3 regions of the Allobosea sp. 124 genome follow, and region 2 is predicted to be linked to each of the others. Evidence: predicted binding sites of a transcription regulator. Region 2 holds the regulator's gene; each other region holds the start of a gene.

Region 1 (3,271 bases), 4.1 Mb from region 2:
GACATGCTGCTGGAGGCGCTGGTCGCATGCGCCGGCGTCACCCTGAAGGCGGTCGCGACGGCGCTTGAGATCGAGCTGAAGAAGGGCATCGTTCGCGCCGAGGGCGATCTCGATTTTCGCGGCACGCTCGGCGTCGCCAAGGATGCGGCCGTAGGCTTCAAGGCGATCCGGCTCTCCTTCGAGGTCGAGACGGACGCGCCGCAGGAGAAGCTCGACACCCTGCTGAAGCTCACCGAGCGCTACTGCGTCGTCTTCCAGACGCTGAATGTGAAGCCGGAGCTGTCGGCGGCTCTCACGGTCGGCTGATCACTCCGCTGCGTTCTTCAACGCCAGCCCCTGCGCGAAAGGCAGTGTCGGCTCGGCCTTCGCATCGTCGAAGTCGAGCGCCACGATCCGCTCGCCGCGGCTGGCGATCTTGGCCGAAGAGGTGCGGATGCCGGCGACGTCGTCCTGCGCCTGGCGGAAATGCTGCTCGAGCTTCTCGGCCCGCTCGCCGAGCCGCCTGACATCGGCCAGCAATTTGCCGACCTCGCTCTGGATGACCTGCGCCTCCTCGCGCATCCGGGCATCGCGCACCAGCGACTGCATGAGCTGGATCGCCAGCGCCAGCAGCGAGGGCGAGACGATCATGATCCGGGCCCGGTGCGCCTTCTGGATCACGTCGTCGAAATGCTCGTGCAGATCGGCATAGATCGATTCCGAGGGCACGAAGAGCAGCGCCATGTCCTGCGTCTCGCCGGGCAGGAAATAGCGCTCGGCAATGTCCTTCACATGCACGCCGACATCATTGCGCACGCGCGCCCCGGCAGCCTTGCGCGCCTCGTCGCTTCGCGCCTCGCGAAGCTGCGTGAAGCTCTCCAGCGGGAACTTGGCGTCGATCACGAGGCCGCGCCCGTCGCCGGGCAGGGTCACCATGCAGTCGGGCCGCCTGCCATTGGAGAGCTGGGGTTGGAAGGAAAAGAACGCGCTCGGCAGCCCGTCGCGGATGATCGCCTCCATCCGGCCCTGGCCATAGGCGCCGCGCGCCTGCTTGTTGGAGAGCACATCCCGAAGCGTCACGACCTCCGAGGTCAGGCTGGTCAGGTTCTTCTGGGCGGAATCGATCACCGCCAGCCGCTCCTGCAGCTTGCCCAGGCTCTCGGAGGTCTGGCGGACATTCTGTTCGAGACCCTGGCCGACCTGCTGGCGCAGGCCATCCATCCGGTCGGCGACCAGCCGCGCGAGGTCGCCCTGCCGCGTCGAGAGGATCTCGGCCATGGACTGCATCCGCCCGGTCAGCTCGGCCTGGAGCCGGTTCATCTCGGCGACCTTGTCGTCCATCTCGCGGGCCCGCTCGGCGGCGATCGCCGCCTCCAATGCGCGATTGCGGCTGCCGCGCCATGAACTTAGGGCGACAAGAATGAGCAGGGCGACGCTGAGGCCCGCGAAGCCGAAGGCTGCCTCGGCCCAGGTCACCGGACGGTCGAGCAGGATGAAGGCGATCTCTTTCATGGCGAGACCCTAACCGATTCGGGTGAATCAATTCGAACGAAAGCGGAACAGTTTGACCGGCTGCGCACAAGGGCTTATGTCGCCGGGTCATCACGAAAACCTGCGCAGAAACCCTTTCATGGCCATCCGCCCTCTCGTCATCCTGCCCGATGCACAGCTTCGCCTCGTCTCGACCCAGGTCGAGGAGATCACGCCCGAGATCCGCACGCTCGTCTCCGACATGTTCGAGACGATGTATGACGCGCCGGGCATCGGCCTGGCGGCCATCCAGATCGGCGTGCCCTGGCGCGTGGTGACGCTCGACGTTGCCAAGGCTCCCGAGGGCGACAAGGCGGAGAGCGAGGGCGAGGAGAGCGTCGAGGCCGACCAGGAGAAGCGCGATGCGCGGCCGCGCAATCCGATGGCTTTCATCAACCCGCAGATCACCTGGTCCTCTGAGGAGCGCAGCATCTACGAGGAAGGCTGCCTCTCGATTCCGGAATATTACGAGGAGGTCGAGCGTCCGGCGTCCGTCAGGGTCAGCTATCTCGACCTCGACGGCAAGCAGCAGGAGATCGCGGCCGACGGGCTGCTCGCGACCTGCCTGCAGCACGAGATCGATCATCTCAACGGCGTGCTGTTCATCGACCATCTCTCGCGCCTCAAGCGCGAGCGCGTCACCAAGCGCTTCGCCAAACAGGCCAGGCGCGACGGCTAGCTTTTTCTGTTTTGCGCGCGGTCATCTTTTTGCACGCGGGCCCGGGTTTCCCTGCGGTCGCCCGGGGCGACGCATTTTGAGGTAACATCGAGCGTATGAGTTTGCGCGTCATCTTCATGGGTACGCCCGACTTCGCGGTGCCGACCCTCACCGAGATCATCGGCCAGGGCTACGAGGTCGTGAGCTGCTATACGCGCGCGCCGGCCCAGGCCGGGCGCGGGCTGGAACTCAAGCCCTCGCCGGTGCAGAAGGCGGCCGAGCGTTTCGGCATTCCGGTCTTTACGCCATCGACGCTGAAGACGGCCGAGGTCGCCGCGCAGATCGCCTCCCAGGAGGCCGACGTCGCCGTCGTCGTCGCCTTTGGCATGATCCTGCCCCAGGGGATCCTAGATCTGCCGGAACTCGGCTGCCTCAACCTGCATGCCTCGCTGCTGCCCCGCTGGCGCGGCGCGGCGCCGATCCAGCGCGCCGTCATGGCGGGCGATGCCGAAAGCGGCGTCTGCGTCATGAAGATGGAAGCCGGGCTCGATACTGGCCCCGTCGCCATGGTCGAGCGGCTGGAGATCGGCCCGGACATGACGGCGGGCGACCTGCATGACCAATTGGCCCCGCTTGGCGCTGATCTGATGGTGCGCGCTCTGGCGGCGCTCGGGCGCGGGGCCTTGCGCTTCACGCCGCAGCCGGAGGAGGGCGTGACTTATGCGGCCAAGATCGGCAATGCCGAGGCCAGGCTGAACTGGGCCAGGCCGGCCAGGCAGGTGCATGATCTGGTGCGGGGGCTCGCCCCGTTTCCGGGCGCCTTTGCCGAGGTTGATCTGGGCAAGGGTCCCGAGCGCCTCAAGATCCTGCGCACGGCGCTTGCCGGCGGCGCGGCCGAACCCGGCATGCTGCTCGACGACGAGGGCACCGTCGCCTGCGCCGAAGGCGCCGTGAAGCTCCTCCAGGTTCAGCGCGCTGGCGGCAGGCCGGTCAGCGGGGCCGAGTTCCTCCGCGGTGCGAGGCTTGGCGCCGGCGGCAGGCTCTAGCGGAACATGCCGTTGTCCGAAAACCGCGTCCCATTTTCCGGCGGCAGGCTCTGATGCC
Region 2 (3,271 bases):
GCGCTCGCTGATCATGACGCTGGTCATACTCGGGGCGATCCTGGTCGACCGGCCGGCTCTGAGCATGCGTAATCTGGCGCTGGCGGCGATGATCGTGCTGCTGCGCGAGCCCGACGCGCTGCTCGGGCCGAGCTTCCAGATGTCCTTCGGCGCGGTGGCGGCCCTGATCGCCTTCGCTGAGCGTTGGGAGAACCGCACCCGTCCGCACCCGCCATCATTGCTGCCCTGGCCGCTGGGCCCACTCTGGATCGCCTCGGTCGGCGTCATCGTCACGACCCTGCTGGCGACCGCCGCGACAGCGCCCTTCGGCGCCTATCACTTCCAGACCTTCAATCCATTCGGTCTGCTCGGCAACGCGCTGGCACTGCCCTTCGTGTCGCTTTGCGTGATGCCGGCGGCGGTCTTTGGCGTGCTCGCCTATCCGTTCGGGCTCGATGCTCCGGCCTGGTGGCTGATGGGGTTCGCTTCGGACGTGGTCCTGAAGCTGGCGCACTGGGTCGCGACCATCGACCATTCGACGCTCGTCATCGCGGCCTTCGGCCCGGCCGCGCTCGCCTGCTTCGCCGCGACGCTGCTCTGGCTCACCCTCTGGACCACCAGACTGCGCCTGCTCGCGCTCCTGCCGCTCGTCGTCGGCGTCGCGGTCGCGGCCAAGCCCGAGCGACCCGACGTCCTGATCGAGCGTGACGGCTCGGGCATTGCCGTGCGCGGCAAGGACGGCCTGCTGGTCGTCGCCGGCAAGCCCAGCCGCTTCGTCCTGCAGCAATGGCTCACCGCCGACGGCGATGGCCGCAACCCCGACGACGCCAGCTTGCGACAGGCGGCTGCCTGCGATGATGCCGGCTGCGTCATCGCGACCAGGGACGGCCGCAGCATCGCTTATGCGCGCGACCGGCTCGCCATCATCGAGGACTGTCGCCGCGCCGATCTCGTCGTCACGCCGATCCCCTGGACCGCGCCTTGCGCCACGAAACTCGTCGACCGCACGGCGCTGGCCCGCGATGGCGCGACAGCGCTCATCCGCCGGGGAGGGGCATGGCGCAGCCACACGTCGGAACAGGGCTCCGGCGAGCGGCCCTGGAGCCGCCGGGTCGAGGCTCCAGCATCAGCGCCGGCCAGGCCGGCCGCCGCCCAGCCGGTGGACGATCCGGCCAATCCGGAACGGCTTCAGTAGCGCCGCATCAGGTTGACGAGCCGGCCCTGGATCTTGACCCGGTCCGGGCCGAGCACGCGCGTCTCATAGGCCGGGTTCGCCGCCTCCAGCGCGATCGAGGAGCCACGCTTGCGCAGCCGCTTCAGCGTCGCCTCCTCGTCGTCGATCAGGGCGACGATGATGTCGCCGGTATTGGCGCTGTCCTGCTTGCGGATCACCACCGTGTCGCCGTCGAGGATGCCGGCGTCGACCATCGAGTCGCCGCGGACTTCGAGCGCGAAATGCTCGCCCGCGCCCAGCATGTCGGCCGGCAGCGCGACGCTGTGGCTGCGGCTCTGGATCGCCGAGATCGGCGTGCCGGCCGCGATGCGGCCCATCACCGGAATCGCGATGGTCGTGCGGATGTCGTCGGAGGCCGTCTCGACCGGCCTGACCTTGCCGAGCCCGCTGTCCTTACCGAGACCGCCCTGGACGATCGACGGGCTGAAACGGCCCCGCGCGGTCGGCTGGCCGCCGGCACCGACGCCCTCGGGCAGCTTGATGATCTCGAGCGCGCGCGCCCGGTTCGGCAGCCGGCGGATGAAGCCGCGCTCCTCCAGCGCCATGATCAGGCGATGGATGCCGGATTTGGAGCGCAGGTCGAGCGCATCCTTCATCTCGTCGAAGGAAGGGGGGACGCCGCTTTCGCGCAGGCGTTCCTGGATGAAGCGAAGCAGTTCGAACTGTTTGCGTGTCAGCATGGTCCCCGCCGGCGCGATGATAGATGTAAGTGGGCGCAGATTCGAAACAAATCACGAACACCATACCCGTTCGCGTTGTGTTCCGCAAGCGCGCCTCGCCTTGCGTCAGCGCAGCCTGATGATGCGGCAGGGATCGCCTGTCCTGGCGGGCGCCGCGAAGGCGGGGCGGATCGCCAGCGCCTGTGCGCGTGACAGCAGGCCGAGCATGGAGGAATCCTGCCGCTCGAACGGCGTCGCCTGCCAGCCAGCTTCGGTCAAGGCAAGGTCGGAGCGCAGATAATCCTCGCGTTCGTCATTGGCCGGCATGTCGCGCCCGAGGATGCCGGGCTCGCTGCGGTCTCGCTCGGGCGCCGGCATGCCGAGCAGCGCCTCGATCAGCGGCACGACGAAGAGATGGCCGCAGACGATCGACGAGACCGGGTTGCCCGGCAGCCCTACCGCGACCATGCGGCCGAGCCGGCCGGTCATCATCGGCTTGCCCGGGCGCATCGCGATCTTCCAGAAACCGAGCGCCATGCCGGCTCGCGTCAGCGCCTCCTGCACCAGATCATGCGCGCCGACCGACGCACCGCCGAGCGTGATCAGCACATCCGCGCCGGCGGCCCGGGCTTGCTCGATCCGCGCGGCGAGGTCGGGATGGTTGTCGCGCGCGATGCCGAGATCGAGCGCCGTCGCACCTGCCTGCTCGACCAGCGCGGCGAGCGAGAAGCTGTTCGAGGCGACGATCTGGTCGGGCCCGACCGGATCGCCCGGCGAAACGAGTTCGTCGCCGGTGGCGAGGATCGCGACAAGCGGCTTGCGGCGCACCGAAAGCGTCGGATGGCCCGCCGCGGCGGCAAGGCCGAGTGCGGCGCTGTCGAGCTTGCGGCCGGCCTGCAGCAGCACATCGCCCGTGCCGAAGTCGAGCCCGGCCGCGCGGATGAACTTGCCTCTGGGGGCCCCCTCGCGCACGCGGATCGTGGCGGAGCCGACCCCGTCGGCATTCTCCTGGATCAGGATGGTGTCGGCGCCGTCGGGGATCGGTGCGCCGGTGAAGATGCGCACGGCCTCGCCCGGTGCGAGCGAACCGGCGAAGGAGCGTCCCGCGGCGGATTCGCCGGTCACGCGCAGGTCGCGTCCGGGCAAGAGATCGTCGGCCCGCGCCGCATAGCCGTCCATCGCGGAATTGGCGAAGGGGGGCTGCGTGCGCAGCGCCGCGATATCGCCCGCCAGCACGCGCCAGGCGCATTGCGCCAGCGGCAGGGTCTCGGCCGGCGTCGCCGCCGGAACGCTGTCGAGCAGGGCCCTGAGCGCGACGGGGACCGGGGTCAGCGCCATCAGGCCGTCTCCGCCGCAGAATCGCCGGCGTCGAAGCTGCCGGACTTGCCGCCCGATTTGT
Region 3 (3,271 bases), 500 kb from region 2:
GAGCCGGTCGCCCTCGACCCGTACCGGCAGATCGCGCGCGCTGGTCCCCACCGGGTGGACCGTGTCGAGATGCGACAGGATCGCGACCGCAGGCTCGCCGTTGCCGAGGCCGGCGCGCAGGACGAGGCTGTCGCCGAGACCGTCGCGTCCGGCGATGCGCTCGACCGCGATCGGCAGACCTTCGACCTCATGGGCGACGAGGTCCATCATGCCGTTGACGCCGGGGGCGTGATGGGTGGGGCTCTCCAGCGCGAGCCAGACGGAGAGGGCGGAAACGGAAGGATCGATGCTGCTCATGATGCGCGGACCTTCGCCGGGAAGCCGGGCGCGAACAAGGACGCCGGGCGGCAGAGGCGCCCTGCCCTGATGGCATGACGCGGCCGGGCGTGGGATGCCGTGGCTTGACAAGCGCGGCCCAATACTAAACCATTCGGTTAATCAAAGAGGTGCGCGGCGCCCGCAGACGCCAGGGAGAGCAGCATGGCCAAGGTGCAGAAGATCACGCCGTTCCTGTGGTTCGACCATCAGGCCGAACAGGCCGTCGCATTCTATCTCTCGGTCTTTCCCAATGCCGAGGCGGGCCCGATGCTGCGTTGCGGCGACGCAGGGCCAGGGCCGAAAGGCAGCGTCCTGACCGCGTCCTTCACGCTCGAGGGCCTCACCTTCACCGCGCTCAACGGCGGGCCGTATCACAGCTTCACCGAGGCCGTGTCCTTCGTCGTGCATTGCGCGACCCAGGCGGAGGTCGACTACTTCTGGGAAAAGCTTGGCGATGGCGGGCGCTACGACCAGTGTTCCTGGCTCAAGGACAAGTTCGGCCTGTCCTGGCAGATCGTGCCCGACCGGCTGATGGAATTGCTGGGCGATGCCGATGGCGCCAAAGCCGCCCGCGTCATGCAGGCGATGATGCAGATGACCAGGATCGACATCGCCGCGCTGGAGCGCGCGGCGGCCGGGTGAAATCCCGCCCCTAGAACGGGATGTCGTCGTCGAGATGGCTGGAGGACGAGCGCCCGCCACCGCTGCCGCCCGCCATCGCCGGCTGGCGCGAGCCGCCGCCACCGCTCGCCGGACCCGAGCGGCCGAAGGACGAGCCCGAGGAACGATCCTCCATCGATCCGCCGCCCTCGCCATACTCGTCGGAACCGCCCTGCCCGCGGCTGTCGAGGATGGTCAGCTCGCCGCGGAAGCGCTGCAGCACGATCTCGGTCGTGTACTTCTCGACGCCCGACTGATCCTGCCATTTGCGGGTCTGGAGCTGGCCCTCGACATAGATCTTCGAGCCCTTCTTCAGATATTGCTCGGCGACCTTGGCGAGGTTCTCGTTGAAGATCACGACCGAGTGCCACTCGGTGCGCTCCTTCTTCTCGCCCGACTGCTTGTCGCGCCAGGTTTCGGAGGTGGCGATGCGCAGATTGACGACCGGCTCGCCCGAGCCGAGACGCCGGACCTCAGGATCGCGGCCGAGATTGCCGACCAGAATGACCTTGTTGACGCTACCAGCCATGAGAGGCTCCATTTCCTGCGCACATCGAAAACCGGCTCGACACCGGAGCCGGACCCTACCGGCTGACCGCGCCACTATCAATGATGTTCCTGTTTTGTTCAAGGGTCATTTGCGAGGTTGTCCCCTGCTTTCGCTGCTGCCGTGGTCGCGCCTTGCGGCAGGCTCAGGGCCTGCTCTCGTCCTCGCCCCAGACCATCGCCTCGGTCAGGCCGAGTGCCGCGAACTCATCGGCCCGCAAGCTCGCCTCGCCAGCTGAGAAGAACTCGTCGAGCTGCGGCGGCGCCACCATCGTGCCGCTGAGCATGGCATGGGCCTGGCCGCGATGATGCACCTGATGCTGGAACAGGTGCAGCAGCAGCCGGTCGAGCCGCTCGCGCTGGATTCGCGCGCCACGATGCACCTCGACCACGCGGGCAAGGCCCGCCCCGCCGGCAGCCTCGACAACAGCGATCAGGCGCCGGTCCATCGCCTCCTGCGCGGCCTGCAGGGCCGGAAGCGTCGCGCAAGGCTCCCGATCGGCCCAGGCCGCCGGCCCGAGCCGGCCGCCCTCCATGGCGTCGATATAGAAGCGGTCGATGATCAGGATGTGATTGAGCGTCGCGCGCAGGCTCGGGAAGAAACCCGTACGTTTCGCCACGAATTCGTCCGGTGACAGCAAGGCGCAGGCGCTCAGCAGCCGGTGGTTGGCCCAGAGGTTGTTGCAGGCCATGGCCCGGTACGGACGCAGCTCATCCATCGTCGTGATCTCCTTGACGGAGCACGTTATCACGGCCGGCCGGACGGTTTGCGGCAGCAGCGCGCCCGGCGCTCAGGCGGCCGGTTCGACCACGCGCCGGTAGAGATGCCAGGTCGCATGGCCGAGCACGGGCATGATGACGACGAGGCCCAGAAAGCCCGGCAGCATCGCGACCACGGAGAGCGCCGCGATCGCCGCCGCGAAGCCGAGCATCGGCACGGGGCTCGCCGCCACGGCGCGCACGCTGGTGATCATCGCGGTGATGAAGTCGACCTCGCGGTCGAGCAGCAGCGGGAAGGAGACCACCGTCAGCGAGAACAGGGCCGCGGCGAGGACCGCGCCGACGAGATTGCCGACGGCGAGGAACATCAGCCCCTCCGGCGTGGTCGCGATCACGCCCAGAAAGCCGCGGAAGCTGGCGAAGGACTGGAAGCCGAGGAACAGCGCGAGCAGCAGCCGGACCTGATAGAGCCACATCATCATCACGAACAGCGTGACGAAGGCCATCCAGCTCAGTTCGCGCTTGCCCTGCGCGAAGACGACGCCGAGCACCTTGCCCCAGGCGAGCGGCTCGCCGGCCTCGCGCCGGCGCGACACCTCATACAGGCCGACCGCGACGAAAGGGCCGATCAGCGCGAAGCCCGCCGCCAGCGGATAGGCGAGATAGGGCATGCCGAAGGTGGTCAGTGACAGCAGGATCGCCAGACCGGCGACTGCATAGATGCCGCCGAAGAAAAGGCCGAAGAGAGGTGCCGCCTGGAAATCCCGCAGGCCCGCGACGAAGGCCTCGACGACATCGTGCACGGCGATGCGGCGTACCACCGGATCGGGTCGCGGCGCATCCGCCGCCTCGGGATTCGGATACGGCTCCGTCATGGCATTCCCCCGGTTGCGCCTCCGGGCCTGGCCGGCCGGGAGGTGGCATTTTGCAACCATGCTAGCGCCGGTGGCCGGCGCTCACATTGGGCGAGATCAATTGCCGCAGCGGTATCGGCCTCAGTGCAGGGCTGCGCCTTGCATCTCCGTTC

The links. Region 2 encodes LexA, which represses DNA repair genes until DNA is damaged. Its sites were predicted from a motif close to TGTTCNNNNTGTGTTCNG; they were not measured.
Region 1: a site for LexA is predicted at 1,524-1,541, ahead of C8D03_RS03960 (DNA recombination protein RmuC). Genes of this name have one in related genera too.
Region 3: a site for LexA is predicted at 1,592-1,609, ahead of ssb (single-stranded DNA-binding protein). Genes of this name have one in related genera too.

What each region holds. Positions count from the first base shown of each region.
Region 1 covers NZ_PZZM01000001.1:832,710-835,980, reverse strand. Annotated here, with positions in the region: gene C8D03_RS03965 (OsmC family protein) at 1-306, shown strand, start outside; gene C8D03_RS03960 (DNA recombination protein RmuC) at 307-1,491, opposite strand; gene def (peptide deformylase) at 1,610-2,188, shown strand; gene fmt (methionyl-tRNA formyltransferase) at 2,284-3,213, shown strand; gene truA (tRNA pseudouridine(38-40) synthase TruA) at 3,267-3,271, shown strand, end outside.
Region 2 covers NZ_PZZM01000001.1:4,943,263-4,946,533, reverse strand. Annotated here, with positions in the region: gene C8D03_RS23395 (ComEC/Rec2 family competence protein) at 1-1,174, shown strand, start outside; gene lexA (transcriptional repressor LexA) at 1,168-1,893, opposite strand; gene C8D03_RS23385 (molybdopterin molybdotransferase MoeA) at 1,999-3,210, opposite strand; gene moaC (cyclic pyranopterin monophosphate synthase MoaC) at 3,210-3,271, opposite strand, start outside.
Region 3 covers NZ_PZZM01000001.1:4,446,076-4,449,346, reverse strand. Annotated here, with positions in the region: gene C8D03_RS21160 (M20 family metallopeptidase) at 1-297, opposite strand, end outside; gene C8D03_RS21155 (VOC family protein) at 490-960, shown strand; gene ssb (single-stranded DNA-binding protein) at 971-1,507, opposite strand; gene C8D03_RS21145 (DinB family protein) at 1,671-2,243, opposite strand; gene C8D03_RS21140 (DUF2189 domain-containing protein) at 2,316-3,119, opposite strand; gene C8D03_RS21135 (MFS transporter) at 3,240-3,271, opposite strand, start outside.